DNA from 2 places in the Shouchella phoenicis genome. Region 1 is predicted to be linked to the other one. Evidence: predicted binding sites of a transcription regulator. Region 1 holds the regulator's gene; the other holds the start of a gene.

The links. Region 1 encodes CtsR, which represses protease genes until heat stress. Its sites were predicted from a motif close to ATGGTCAATAAAGGTCAAACA; they were not measured.
Region 2: a site for CtsR is predicted at 4,975-4,995, ahead of ABC361_RS08910 (ATP-dependent Clp protease ATP-binding subunit). Genes of this name have one in related genera too.

Annotation. Positions count from the first base shown of each region.
Region 1 covers NZ_JBDFMQ010000001.1:78,808-86,018, reverse strand. Annotated here, with positions in the region: gene radA (DNA repair protein RadA) at 1-404, opposite strand, end outside; gene clpC (ATP-dependent protease ATP-binding subunit ClpC) at 511-2,964, opposite strand; gene mcsB (protein-arginine kinase McsB) at 2,992-4,065, opposite strand; gene mcsA (protein-arginine kinase activator protein McsA) at 4,062-4,604, opposite strand; gene ABC361_RS00435 (CtsR family transcriptional regulator) at 4,625-5,095, opposite strand; gene ABC361_RS00430 (SRPBCC family protein) at 5,299-5,766, shown strand; rRNA gene rrf (5S ribosomal RNA) at 5,979-6,094, opposite strand; rRNA gene ABC361_RS00420 (23S ribosomal RNA) at 6,162-7,211, opposite strand, start outside.
Region 2 covers NZ_JBDFMQ010000001.1:1,622,231-1,629,441, forward strand. Annotated here, with positions in the region: gene kynA (tryptophan 2,3-dioxygenase) at 1-753, opposite strand, end outside; gene kynB (arylformamidase) at 753-1,385, opposite strand; gene kynU (kynureninase) at 1,385-2,656, opposite strand; gene ABC361_RS08910 (ATP-dependent Clp protease ATP-binding subunit) at 2,832-4,946, opposite strand; gene ABC361_RS08915 (GNAT family N-acetyltransferase) at 5,155-6,363, opposite strand; gene ABC361_RS08920 (LLM class flavin-dependent oxidoreductase) at 6,501-7,211, shown strand, end outside.

The sequences.
Region 1 (7,211 bases):
AGTTTCGTCTGTTTTACAGACTCTTCTCCTGAAATGTACAGTACCCGCTCTTTCGTTTTTGCTAACTTCGCAGATAATTGCAATAAAAGTGTTGATTTTCCGATTCCCGGATCACCACCTACCAAGACAAGAGAACCTGGGACAATCCCCCCACCAAGCACCCGATTCAACTCTGTCATCGTCGTACTCACACGTGGTTCCTTCTCGCTCACGACACTTGTTATTGGTTGGGCTTTATGAATCGTTGCACCTGACGTGACATAACTTCTTGATCGTTGCTTTTCTTGTACTGCTTTTTCTTCCACCAATGTATTCCAGCTTTGACACCCTGGACATTTCCCCATCCATTTCGCTGATTCATATCCGCATTCTTGACAGACAAATTTCGTTTTTGCTTTTGCCATCGTTCATTCCTCCGTTACTTTCCACTATGCCAAGTGTACCAAAAACAAGGAAAAAACGCTTGATTTTTAAAAAAACCGGAGGATCTTCTCCTCCGGTTATCCGTACTTATACACTTGTTTCTTCTTTTGCCTCAACCGTTAGTTGACCGTCTTTAACAAAAATAACTGCTTTTTGTCCTTTGACAATCGTTCCTTTTAACAGTTCTTCAGACAAACGATCTTCAACTTCTTTTTGTAATGCACGACGTAACGGACGTGCACCATACTCTGGATCGTAACCTGCTTCCGTAATCTTGTCTTTCGCTTCTTCCGTCAGTTCAAAGTCAATCCCTTGTTCAGATAATCGACTCTTCAGCTGATCAGCCATCATGGTAATGATTTCTCGAACATGCTTTTTCTCAAGGGCATGGAAGACAACAATCTCATCAATACGGTTTAGAAATTCTGGTCTAAAGCTATTCTTCAGTTCAGACATCACACGATCTTTCATATCTTTGTATTCTTGACCTTCTGTCTCTGTAGAGAAGCCAAGATACTTATTGCGCTTTAATTGAGACGCCCCAACGTTTGATGTCATAATAACTGCTGTGTTGCGGAAATCAACTGTACGACCTTTTGAATCCGTCAATCGGCCGTCCTCTAACACTTGCAATAAAATGTTAAATACGTCTGGGTGAGCTTTCTCAATTTCATCTAATAAAATAACAGAGTACGGTTTACGGCGAATTTTTTCCGTTAATTGGCCGCCTTCCTCATGTCCTACATAGCCTGGAGGTGAACCGACAAGACGACTCGTCGCATGCTTCTCCATATACTCAGACATATCAATTCGAATAACAGAGTCCTCATCGCCAAACAACGTCTCTGCAACCGCACGAGCAAGTTCTGTTTTACCGACACCTGTTGGGCCAAGGAAAATAAATGAACCAATTGGACGCTTCGGATCTTTAAGCCCCGCTCTTGCACGACGAACGGCTTTCGAGATGGATTTAACTGCTTCTTCTTGACCAACAATGCGGTCGTGCAAGATGCTTTCCATTTTTAAGAGACGCTCGGTTTCTTCTTCCGCTAGCTTTGAAACAGGAATTCCAGTCCAGCTCGCCACAACTTGGGCAATGTCTTCTACAACCACTTCTGTATTTTCTTGACCTTGCTTTTTCTTCCACTCATTTTTCATTTCTTCTAACTCTTCACGTAAACGCTGTTCAGAATCACGTAAAGATGCAGCTTTTTCGAACTCTTGACTTTGTACAGATGCATCTTTTTCTTTCCGTGTTTCTTCTAACTTCGCTTCAAGTTCTTTTAAGTTTGGTGGCGCTGTATAAGAACGTAAGCGTACTTTTGAAGCCGCCTCATCAATTAAATCAATCGCTTTATCTGGTAAGAAGCGATCTGAGATATAGCGATCTGAAAGTTTCACCGCTTCTTCTACTGCACCGTCTGTAATCGTTACACGGTGGTGCGCTTCATAGCGATCACGTAGCCCGTAAAGGATTTGAACGGATTCATCAAGCGTTGGCTCATCAACTTGAATTGGTTGGAAACGACGCTCTAGAGCCGCATCTTTTTCGATATACTTACGATACTCATCAAGAGTTGTTGCCCCAATACATTGCAGTTCACCACGAGCTAAAGAAGGTTTCAAGATATTAGATGCATCAATGGCGCCTTCAGCACCACCTGCACCAATTAATGTGTGTAGCTCATCAATGAACAGAATGACATTTCCAGCTTGACGAATTTCATCCATCACTTTTTTCAAACGATCTTCAAATTCACCACGGTATTTCGTACCGGCTACTACCGTACCCATGTCTAATGTCATCACACGCTTATTACGAAGCGTCTCAGGTACTTCATTCGCAATGATACTTTGAGCCAATCCTTCTGCTATGGCTGTTTTACCAACACCTGGTTCACCAATAAGTACAGGGTTGTTCTTTGTACGTCTGCTTAACACTTGAATGACGCGCTCAATCTCTTTACTACGTCCTATAACAGGATCGAGAGTTTCTTCTCGAGCAATCGCCGTTAAATCTCTTGCTAAACTATCAAGTGTAGGAGTGTTTGCATTCGCTGTTGAACCACCAGCTTGCGCAGAGCTGCCACCTTCATTGCTTCCAAGCAGTTGTAATACTTGTTGTCTCGCTTTATTCAAACTCACACCTAAGTTATTTAGCACACGGGCCGCAACGCCTTCTCCTTCACGAATCAAACCTAGTAAAATATGTTCTGTTCCTACGTAGGAATGACCTAACTTTCTTGCTTCATCCATTGACAGTTCAATAACTTTTTTTGCTCGAGGTGTGTAGTGAGGGGTACTCTGAATACTTTTTTGTACTTCTTGGCCCTTCCCTACTAATCCTTCTACTTCTTTTTGAAGTTTATCTGATCCTAAACCAAGCTGCTGAAGAGCTTTGGCCGCAATTCCTTCACCTTCACGAATCAAACCTAACAAGATATGCTCCGTTCCAATGTTATGATGGCTCAAGCGAATTGCTTCTTCTTGTGAAAGAGCTAATACCTTTTGTGCACGCTCAGAAAATCTTCCAAACATCATAAAAATGACACCTCCAGAGGAATTGTATTACTCGTTATTTTCTTCTAATTTTAATCGTTCTCTAATTAATGTCGCTCGCCTCTCGTCTCGTTGATCGGGCGATAAGACTGTTTCAGCATATCTTTGTAAAAATCCAGGCTGGGTCACAATCATTAGTTCATTTAAGATACTAGCTGAAATCCCTTCAATTAATCCTAAATCAATTCCCAATCTGACGTCAGATAAACGTCTTGTTGCTTCTTTTGAATCAATAACATAACTATGGGAAAGGATTCCAAGCGATCTGTGCACACGATCCATAAGTTTTAAATAAGAATGATCGAGTAATGAACCACGGGCTGACCGCTCTTGTTGAATCAGTTGCTTCACCACGCCTTGAAGTTCATCAATAATATCTTGTTCAGATTTACCTAACGTCATTTGATTTGAGATTTGAAATAAATTTCCTAAAGCTTCGCTACCTTCTCCGTAAATCCCTCTAACAACGAGACCCAATTGATTAATTGCTGGCAAAATACGTTGTAATTGCTGGGTAATGGCGAGAGCAGGTAAATGCATCATGACCGATGCACGCATCCCTGTACCAACATTTGTCGGACAACTAGTTAAATACCCATACTGTTTATCGTATGCATAAGTAAGGTGAGACTCCATCCAATCATCTAAAGAACTTGCAGCTTGAAACCCATGTTCAAGATCAAATCCCGATGTTAGTACTTGTATACGCAGATGATCTTCTTCGTTCACCATAATACTCACAGACTCGTCTTTACTTAATAAAACCGCGCCATGCTTAGACTGCTCTGCTAAATGTGGACTAATGAGATGTTTCTCTACAAGCATTCGTTTATCGTTTGTTTTCATTTCATCCATTGTCAACATTTCTGCATTTCCAAGTGCATTACTTTGTGTCGATGCTAATGCTTCTTTCACGTACTGAGTAACTGTATAGGCCTCTTCTTTTGATGATAATAAGGGGAAGGAGAATGCGTTCATGTTTCTTGCTAATCTTATTCGGCTACTTAAAACAATATCCGATTCGACCCCGTCTTTTTTCATCCAAGGACTAATCGCATGCTCTAAGAACTGATTTAAACTCACTCGTCTTCCCCTCCTTCTTTAGGTCGATCTTTTTGCTTCGTTAATGCCCTAATTTCATCTCGAAGCTCTGCGGCCTTTTCAAATTCTTCTCTTTGAATGTGTTCATTTAAGGTTGCTCGCATTTCTTCAATTCTTTGCTCAATTTGAATTGACTCACCAATTCGTTTTGGAATTTTTCCGCTGTGTTTATTATTTCCACCGTGCACTCTTCGAAAGACTGAAGAGAGTTTGTTTGAAAATGTATCATAACAAGTCGCACAACCAAAACGTCCAATATGAAGAAATTTTTCATAGCTCAGTCCACAATTAGGACATTTTATCGCAACTTTTTCTTTTGTATCTCTCTGCGAGGAGCTACTATCCTCTGTATTAAATAAGCCAGAAAAAAGGTGGTGGATAGAGAAACTGTCACTTCCCGGTATAGCCTCGCCTTTTTCTCTTGCGCAGTGTTCACATACATGCATCTCTGTTTTTTTTCCATTAACAATTTTTGTGAAATGTAATGTCGCTTGTCGCACATTACACTCTTGGCATACCATGATCATCACCCCTTTATCTATTACCGATTTTCTGTATACTTAAGCGTTTCAATCATCGCTTTTAAAAGATTTGCACGGATTTCATCTCGATGTTCAATGGTCGACTTATAAAGCTCTCTTTCTAAAATACTAGACATTAGCTTCGCTTCACGTTTTGTTATGGCTTCTTCTTCAAAAAGACGAAACACAATATTTTGAGCTGTTTGTTGATCAATTTTTAAGCCAATTAACTGTTGCATATGATCAAATAAAGCGGCATCTTCGTGGGACTCTACTTTCGTAATTCGTATATAGCCGCCACCACCGCGCTTGCTTTCGACTACATAGCCTTTTTCTAAAGTAAAACGTGTACTAATCACATAATTGATCTGTGAAGGTACACATTGAAATTGTTTTGCAAGCTCGCTTCGCTTTATTTCCAGTAGCTCTTTGCCACTACGAGTCAATGTCATTTTTAAATATTGTTCAATTAAGTCCGTTATATTGCTCATAAATCAACCCTCCTAGTAAAGGACAACATTGACTTTGACTATATTTGACTATTAATAACTTTATTATAAGCTGTTTACTAAAAAACTTCAACAACTAACTCTTCTCTATTATCGCCAAAGTCTCTGCTTCTAGACCTATCTCCAGTAGATTGTTTTAATTTTTTTGAAAAGGGTAATTCTGTTTGTTAGGAAGGTGAATATTTATGCGAATACACATGTTGAAACGCGAACAGCATTTGAACATAACGCTCGACCAAGCCTGGGAATTTTTTTCGAGCGCTAAAAATCTTCAAGCCATTACACCTAAGTATATGAACTTCACAATTACAAACGATCCCGGAAAAACTATTTATACTGGCCAATTGATTACTTATAAAGTGAGGCCTCTTTTATCAATTCCACTAACTTGGGTTACAGAGATTACCCAAGTTGAAAATCAATCCTACTTTATTGATGAGCAGCGTTTTGGCCCTTTTAAACTCTGGCACCACCAGCATCATTTTTCAGAAACAGAAGACGGTGTCAATATGATTGACATTATTCACTATAGCCTACCCTTTTCATTTCTTGGGGGAATGGCTCATCGTTTAATGGTAAAGAAACGATTAGAAGAGATTTTTGACTATAGGTATAAGACGTTAGAAAAAGAGTTCAACGAAAAAATAGATTAACATGTGGCAACAGCCTTTGGTTCCGCTATGATTTTCTACGGGGATGTTTCACACGCTCTTTTTATGATTGTGTATTCCTACTGACTTTATGGATCTCGGTTCGTGTTTTTTCACTCTGCATGCTTTCTTTTTAAATTTGCTTCTTCAAAGCGCAGCTCTTTTGCGTCTCTTTATACACAAAAAAAGACACCTATTCAGGTGTCTTTCTGCTTGCCTGGCAACGTCCTACTCTCACAGGGGGAAGCCCCCAACTACCATCGGCGCAAAAGAGCTTAACGACCGTGTTCGGCATGGGAACGGGTGTGACCTCTTTGCTATTGCCACCAGACTATGAAAAGAATCGTTGATTCTTTCAAAACTAAATCTAGAAATCAAACTCAAGTCAAGAAAAAAATTAGGATAAGCCCTCGACCGATTAGTATCAGTCCGCTCCATGTGTCGCCACACTTCCACTTCTGACCTATCAACCTCATCATCTCTAAGGGGTCTTACTGGCTTACGCCATGGGAAATCTCATCTTGAGGGGGGCTTCATGCTTAGATGCTTTCAGCACTTATCCCGTCCATACGTAGCTACCCAGCGATGCTCCTGGCGGAACAACTGGTACACCAGCGGTATGTCCATCCCGGTCCTCTCGTACTAAGGACAGCTCCTCTCAAATTTCCTACGCCCGCGACGGATAGGGACCGAACTGTCTCACGACGTTCTGAACCCAGCTCGCGTGCCGCTTTAATGGGCGAACAGCCCAACCCTTGGGACCTACTTCAGCCCCAGGATGCGACGAGCCGACATCGAGGTGCCAAACCTCCCCGTCGATGTGGACTCTTGGGGGAGATAAGCCTGTTATCCCCAGGGTAGCTTTTATCCGTTGAGCGACGGCCCTTCCATACGGCACCGCCGGATCACTAAGCCCGACTTTCGTCCCTGCTCGACTTGTAGGTCTCGCAGTCAAGCTCCCTTATGCCTTTGCACTCTACGAATGATTTCCAACCATTCTGAGGGAACCTTTGGGCGCCTCCGTTACTGTTTAGGAGGCGACCGCCCCAGTCAAACTGCCCACCTGACAATGTCCCTGACCCGGATCACGGGTCGAGGTTAGAATGTCAGCACCATCAGGGTAGTATCCCACCGACGCCTCCACCGAAGCTAGCGCTCCGGTTTCCTAGGCTCCTACCTATCCTGTACAAATGGTACCAACACTCACTATCAAGCTACAGTAAAGCTCCATGGGGTCTTTCCGTCCTGTCGCGGGTAACCTGCATCTTCACAGGTACTATAATTTCACCGGGTCTCTCGTTGAGACAGTATCCAAGTCGTTGCACCATTCGTGCGGGTCGGAACTTACCCGACAAGGAATTTCGCTACCTTAGGACCGTTATAGTTACGGCCGCCGTTTACTGGGGCTTCAATTCAGAGCTTCTCCCTTACGGGATAACCCCTCCTCT
Region 2 (7,211 bases), 1.5 Mb from region 1:
CCCAGCTGAACCACCGGTACCAGCTTTCATCCCAATAATTCGTTCAACGGTTTTAAGGTGGCGGAAACGCCATTGCTGGTGCCAGTCTTCTAAATCAACAAGTTTTTCAGCTAGTTGGTAAAGGTCCCAATAGCGATTTGAATCTTGATAAACCGTCTGCCAGGCTTCTCGTACAGACGTAGTAGAACAATGGCTTTTCGTTACATCTCGATGTAGAACGCTTTCATCTGTGAACAGTCCAGCACGTGCAAGCGCATGAATGGCCTCATCATATAGTGTCGGTTTATGATAATCCGCTTCAATTTCAGCTAACAATGAAGGGTCTTTCTCATAAATTTTTAAAATATGTGCTGATTTTTTTCCTAAAAGAAATTCTAGTTGCCGATGCTGGTACGATTGAAAACCAGACGCCTGACCTAACGAATCACGGAATTCTACATATTCACTAGGTGTTAACGTTGCTAGCACATCCCAAGCTTGTATAATCTGAGCTTGGGTTTTTGATACGCGAGCGAGCTGCTTAAAAGCAGGTTGAAACTGATCATGTTGCAAAGATTCAATCGCACCACGTATCTCGTGAAGCATTAATTTCATCCAAAGCTCACTGACTTGATGAATAATAATAAATAACATTTCATCATGATGGTCAGACAATCGTTTTTGACTAGTTAAAAGGGGCTCCAGCTGTAAGTAGTCGCTATACGTCATTTTATCTTTAAAATCTGTGTAAACCGATTCATCTTGTTTTGACATTATGAGTAAACCTCCAATGGTTTGATGACTGCGCGAACGGGACTGCCGTCTCCACCCTTAATTCGAAGGGGTAAGGCAATAAATTCATATAAACCAGCTTGAACATGATCAAGCAATAAGTTTTCGATGATGAAAATACCAGCTTGATCAAGGCTGTGGTGTCCATTTAAATCCTTGCTCGTCATTGGATCGACGCTCGGGACGTCCACACCTAACAACTTAACACCGACATCATGTAAGTAGCGCGCACCATCTTCTGTTACATAGGGGTAAATTTCCGGAAATGTTGAATGGTTTGTCTTGTTTTTTGTTTTAATTAACAAACGTTCAACCCCAGTAAGATGATAGTTTTCTAGTAAAGCTCGACTAATGGTTTCAGTATCGATTGCTGAAATCACGGTTGCTTGTCCAATAAATGGATCAAGGGGTAACGCATCAATTTTTGCGCCGTCTTCACGATAATGAAACGGAGCATCAGCATGAGTGCCAGTATGAGTACTTGTTGTGATCTCACCGATATTAACGGAGCCTGTCTCAGACATCGGGGCTGATAACTTATAGGAGAAGGGGGTATCTCCAGGCCAGTGCGCGATGCTGTTATGTAAAGGCATTGTGATGTCAATCCAGCTCATTACGCAATCACTCCTCGTTTGTTTTCATATTGAAGATAGGTTTTATTTTTCATACAGTCTGCTAAAACTTGGACGCATTGATGAACGTCAGTAAATGAATTATATAAGGCAACAGGTGCAATACGAATGCCGTTTGGACTTCGAAAATCAGGAATCACACCATGATCTTTAAGCGCCTTGCAAATACGAGCTGCTTCCGGATGTTCTAATAAAAGGTGGCCACCACGCTGTTCATCCTCGTAAGGTGTACAAATTGTAAATGCTTGAGTCTCTGGTAAATGTTCAATAAGGTCACGTAAATAAGTTGTTAACTGTAATGATTTTTTTCGTACAGCATCCATACCGACATCTGCGAATAAGTCTAACGATCCAATTAACGGAGCCATTGACAACAGGTGAGGCGTCCCTAATTGATAAGCGCCAGCATGTGAACTTTTTGAAAACGTGGAACTCATGTCGAATTGCTTTTGTTTATCTGAGCCAAACCAACCTCTTAAACCAGGTAATCGCTTGTGATGCTTACTATGAACAAATAACCCGCCGACGCTTCCAGGGCCACCATTTAAATGTTTATAGGTGCACCAGAAAGCAAAGTCCACATTCCAATCATGAAGTTGATGGGGGACAGATCCGATCGAGTGACATAGGTCAAAGCCAACGAGGATGCCTTTTTCATGAGCAGCTTTTGTTATTTCTTTGATATTTAGTAGCTGTCCACTTCGGTAAAGAACACTAGATAAAATCACGACAGCAACGTCATCTGTTAACGCAGCTAAAATATCCTCTTCATCTAAGCGATGGCCATTTTTACTTTCAATAAGGCGCAAGCCATCTTCATGGGAAATAGCATGAAGGTCTAAGTGAGACTGAATGGCATACAGGTCCGTTGGGAAGCTTAATTCTTCACTAAGTATCGCAAAACGTTTTGATGAAGGTTGATAGAAAGTAGCAAGCAATTGGTGCAAATTTGTCGTTGTTGAACCTGTAACAATGACTTCATCAGCTGAAGCACCAACTAATGGCGCCATCTTCTCACTTAATGTCTCTGATAATGTAAACCATGGATATGTGCCGTCTGTCCAGCCGTCAATGCCATGTGTCTTCCAATCTTCTACCATTTGCAAAACAGCTTGTTCAGCTGGTTTACTTAACAAGCCAAGTGAATTTCCATCTAAATAGATAACATCCTTCTGTAAATAAAAAGCGGATCGAAGGGATGCTAACGGATCATTCTCGTCTAGTTGAGACGCATAGCTTACAGATGTGTTCAACAAATCACTTCCTAACTAAAAAATTTGTCATTCTACTTAAAAGTATCAAAATCCTTCTGAATTGAACAGGGGGTAGAGAAGAAAAGATCAGTAATCAAAACGCAATAGAGCAAATAAAAACGCGCCAACGGAGGAGATCCGTGTGACGCGTTTTTCATTGTGAAAAGATGATTGTTTAACCGAGTACAGGTTGTACGTGAAGCTGACCATCTTCCATTGTCACATCAATATGAGCAATCGCATCGTGGTCGATTAATAGTTCTGTAATATCATCTTCAATCGTGTCTTGTATGACACGGCGAAGCGGGCGAGCGCCAAAGGTAGGGTGATACCCTTTTTTTGCTAATTCACGTTTTGCTTCATCACTGACATGAATAGTCATGTCTAAATCAGTAAGGCGTCCGCGTAGATCATCAAGCATCACATCAACAATCTCAATTAAGTTGTCTTCTGTCAGCTGATTAAATTCAATTAACGCATCGAATCGGTTTAAAAACTCAGGCTTAAAGTAGTCATTTAAGCTTTCAAGTATGCCGATCGTTTTGCTTTGTTCTGCGCTGAATCCGAGAGAACGAGAGGTTGTGCCAACGCCAGCGTTTGAAGTCATAATAACCATCGTATCTTTGAATGAAACGACGCGTCCTTGACTATCGGTTAAGCGACCATCTTCCATAATTTGGAGGAACATATGCTGCACGTCTGGATGAGCTTTCTCAATTTCGTCCATCAGAATGATGCTGTAAGGATTGCGGCGTACTTGCTCTGTTAATTGACCGCCTTCCTCATGTCCAACATACCCTGGAGGAGATCCTATCAATTTCGAAACAGCGTGTTTCTCCATAAATTCACTCATATCTAGGCGTATCATGTTTTCTTTATTGCCATACACTTCTTCAGCGAGTTGCTTCGTTAATTCCGTTTTCCCAACACCGGTAGGACCAACAAAGAGGAAACTAATCGGACGATTTCCTTGTTTCAATCCAGCTCGACTACGTTTAACCGCTTTGGCTGTTTTAGAAACCGCATCTTCTTGTCCAATTACTTTGCTTGCAAGACGACTATTTAAATCGCGCATTTTTTGCTGTTCGTCTTTTTGCAGCTTTTGAACTGGGATGCCAGTTTGTTTTTCAATAAGTGCCTGAATGTCTTCAATCGTGACCTCAATAGGTGAGAAGCTTGATTCCGTTTCCTTTAATTTTTCACGTAATGTGTTTTCTTCATCTCGCAATTTCGCTGCTTCTTCATATTGTTCGTTTTTAGTAGCTGAATGTTTACGAGACTGAATATCTTGTAATCGTTTTTCAATTGATGTTTTGTCTTCATGTTCAATGGTTAACGATAAGCGGGAACCAACTTCATCAAGAAGATCAATCGCTTTGTCAGGAAGGAATCGATCTTGGATATAGCGGTTCGAAAGGGTAACCGTTGCACGTAATACATCGTCTGTATAGTGCACACCATGATAGCCTTCATATACGGCTTTTAAGCCTTTTAAAATTTCATACGCTTGTTCTTCTGTCGGTTCTTTTACCGTGACCGGTTGGAAACGACGTTCGAGGGCAGCGTCTTTTTCAATTTTACGGTATTCACTTAGTGTCGTTGCGCCGATTAGCTGCATGTTGCCTCTAGCTAAAGCTGGTTTAAGGATATTGCTTGCATCCATGTTGCCTTCACCAGATGCACCTGCGCCAACAAGCATATGCAATTCGTCAATAAAGAGAAGAACATCTTCGCGCTGTGACACTTCATCAATTAATTGCTGCATACGTTCTTCAAACTGTCCTCGGTAGCTTGTACCTGCTACAAGTGAAGCGAAATCAAGTGAGAAGATTTGTTTTCCTAGTAGTTTAGATGGTGCGTTTCCTTGAGCAATACGTAAAGCCAAGCCTTCCGCAATTGCCGTTTTCCCAACCCCAGCTTCACCAATTAGAACAGGGTTGTTTTTAGTTCGACGACTAAGCACCTGAATGACCCGTTCTACTTCTTGGTCACGTCCAATAACAGGGTCAATATCGCCATTGTGCGCGTCGCGGGATAGGTTATGACCAAATTGATTTAAAAAGCTATCTTCATCTTGTTCCTGTTCTTTTGTTTGAGTATAATGTGGCTGCTCATCTTGCTGGCCACCCATAAAAGATCCGAATAATGATTGTGATGGGGCAGCTTTACCGTTTGTTTGTCGGAGCTCTTGAAAACAAGTTTCACATAACATCACGTGTTTTTTATGCTGATTGACAACAACGTTTAACGATACTGCTGCATCATTTGTTTGACAGTGTTGACATTTCATAGTAAGTACCCCCAATAAATTTATTTTGACTTTGACTATATTTGACCATTAAAGGATTAGGAAACAGCTAAACATCATTTGTATAGCTGTTGTATCTAATTACAGTATAGCTGATCAAGTTTGCTTTTTCAACAAATCGTGACTTTTAAGGTCAAAGTTGATCAGTAACTATACTGTACCATTCGACAAAATGATTGTCAACAATTGATCAGAAATAGTCAGAGAACCATGGTTGATTATCTGGAATCAACTGCTCTAAATAACGAATCGTGTCTTCGTTTGCGTCAATTCGCCCAATTTCTTTTAAGTCTTTTGCGCGCTTGTAATTTAATAAAAGTGTAACGAGTGTTTGGATGTCCATCGTTGCATCAACATGTGTGTTGTTCTTATTCCGTTCCACTTTTTGACCATTTTCAAACGTAATCGTAAAAGTATCTTGATTCCACTCTAGCATCGGATCGTGAATACGTAGTGTAAGTGGATGCGTCGATTGGCTATTAAAAGGAAATGCACGGAGAAACTCTTCTACGTCGACAATTCGTGCCATATAGTAAGGCGAGATCTTTTCTTCAATTTCACCATCTTCGAGAAAGAAAGAGAGTGGTTCGTTTTCGAAAATCTTTCCTTTTACATAATAAACCATTGAAAAGTGTGCGCCGATGAAGTTCCATAATCCTCTACGGGCTTCCTCATTGTTGAAAATCATTTCTTTTACATAAAACGTCTCATTCTCCACTTTATAATACATATAGCCAGTTGGCTCTTCTTGTTCGTTGTAATAAACGCAGGCGATGAGATCGTCCCGTTCCCATTTAAAGTGCTCATCCCAAGCAAGTTCATTTCGAATCATGGCGCCGTTTTCTTTTTTGGAAAAGTGATCGTATGCACTGCGAATGTCTTTATCATCAAAAGCGACCCGTTCAATTCGCCCAGGTACATCATATGGTTTAGGGATTTGTGTATCACGAACGGTATAGGTGATGACATCTGAAATAATTTCCCAGCCTTTTTTTCGATAGTAGGGAATGGAGTAAGGGAAAAGATAGGAAATCGTCTGGCCTCTTTCCTTCATGACCGTTAAACTTTGTTTCATAAGATCATTCATCAGTCCAAGACCGGCGTATTCTGGATAGGTTCCCACTCCTGTTACGCCACCCATCTTATAGGCGCGCCCATGTATATTAACGGAGAAGGGATACACGACCATTTGCGAAATTAATTTGTTTTTAGAAAACCATCCAAGGATGGAGCTCTGTTCAAAAATTGGTTTTTTCCATCGTGCCATTTGCGATTCGCCGATTTGAGAAACATCTTGGTTTGTTACTTGGAAAACATAATTAAGTAAATCCAAAGAATCTTGCGAGTGCTCCTTTGTAACAAATCTTAGTTCTAAGTCATCTTTTCGCTTCTGACTCATTTGTTTTCAACCTCTTTCATTAAAAATGACTGATTATCATTCATTTTAGTAAATCATTTAGTCACAGTCAAATCGTTTGATTTGAAACGATCTTATTTAGTGGATAAACTATATGTAGCACGAAAGGTGGAATCTACATGACACAACAAGTGAACGTATCAGCATTGAATTTAGCACCTGTACGAGAAGGAAAAACCGTAAGAGAGGCGCTTCAGCATACAATTCGAAGTGCACAAGCAGCTGAATACTATGGTTATCACCGCTTCTGGGTTGCAGAGCACCACAATATGCACGGTGTTGCGAGCTCAGCCACAGCGGTTCTTATTGGCCAAATCGCACAAGCAACAAAGACAATCCGAGTTGGTTCAGGAGGGATTATGCTTCCAAATCATGCTCCGTTAATTATAGCCGAACAGTTTGGTACGCTGGCTGCCTTGCACCCAAATCGAATTGATTTAGGGTTAGGAAGAGCGCCTGGAACCGATCAATTAACTGCGCAAGCGTTAAGACGAAATGGACAATCTGCTCACGATTTCCCAAGTTTGGTGGAAGAGTTGCGTCATTACTTTACCCCATTATCGGCAAATCCACACGTACGTGCCATTCCTGGTGAAGGAGAAGACGTACCAGTCTGGTTGTTAGGCTCGAGTGGCTATAGTGCGCAAATGGCAGGGGAATTAGGTTTACCATTTGCTTTCGCAGGACATTTCTCACCAAAACAAATTGTTCCAGCGTTAAATCTTTATTATGATACCTTTAAACCGTCCTCGGTTTTAAGCGAACCGTACAGTATGATTGCGGTGAACGGAATTGCTGCTGAAAGTGAAGGGGAAGCACATCAACTGGCA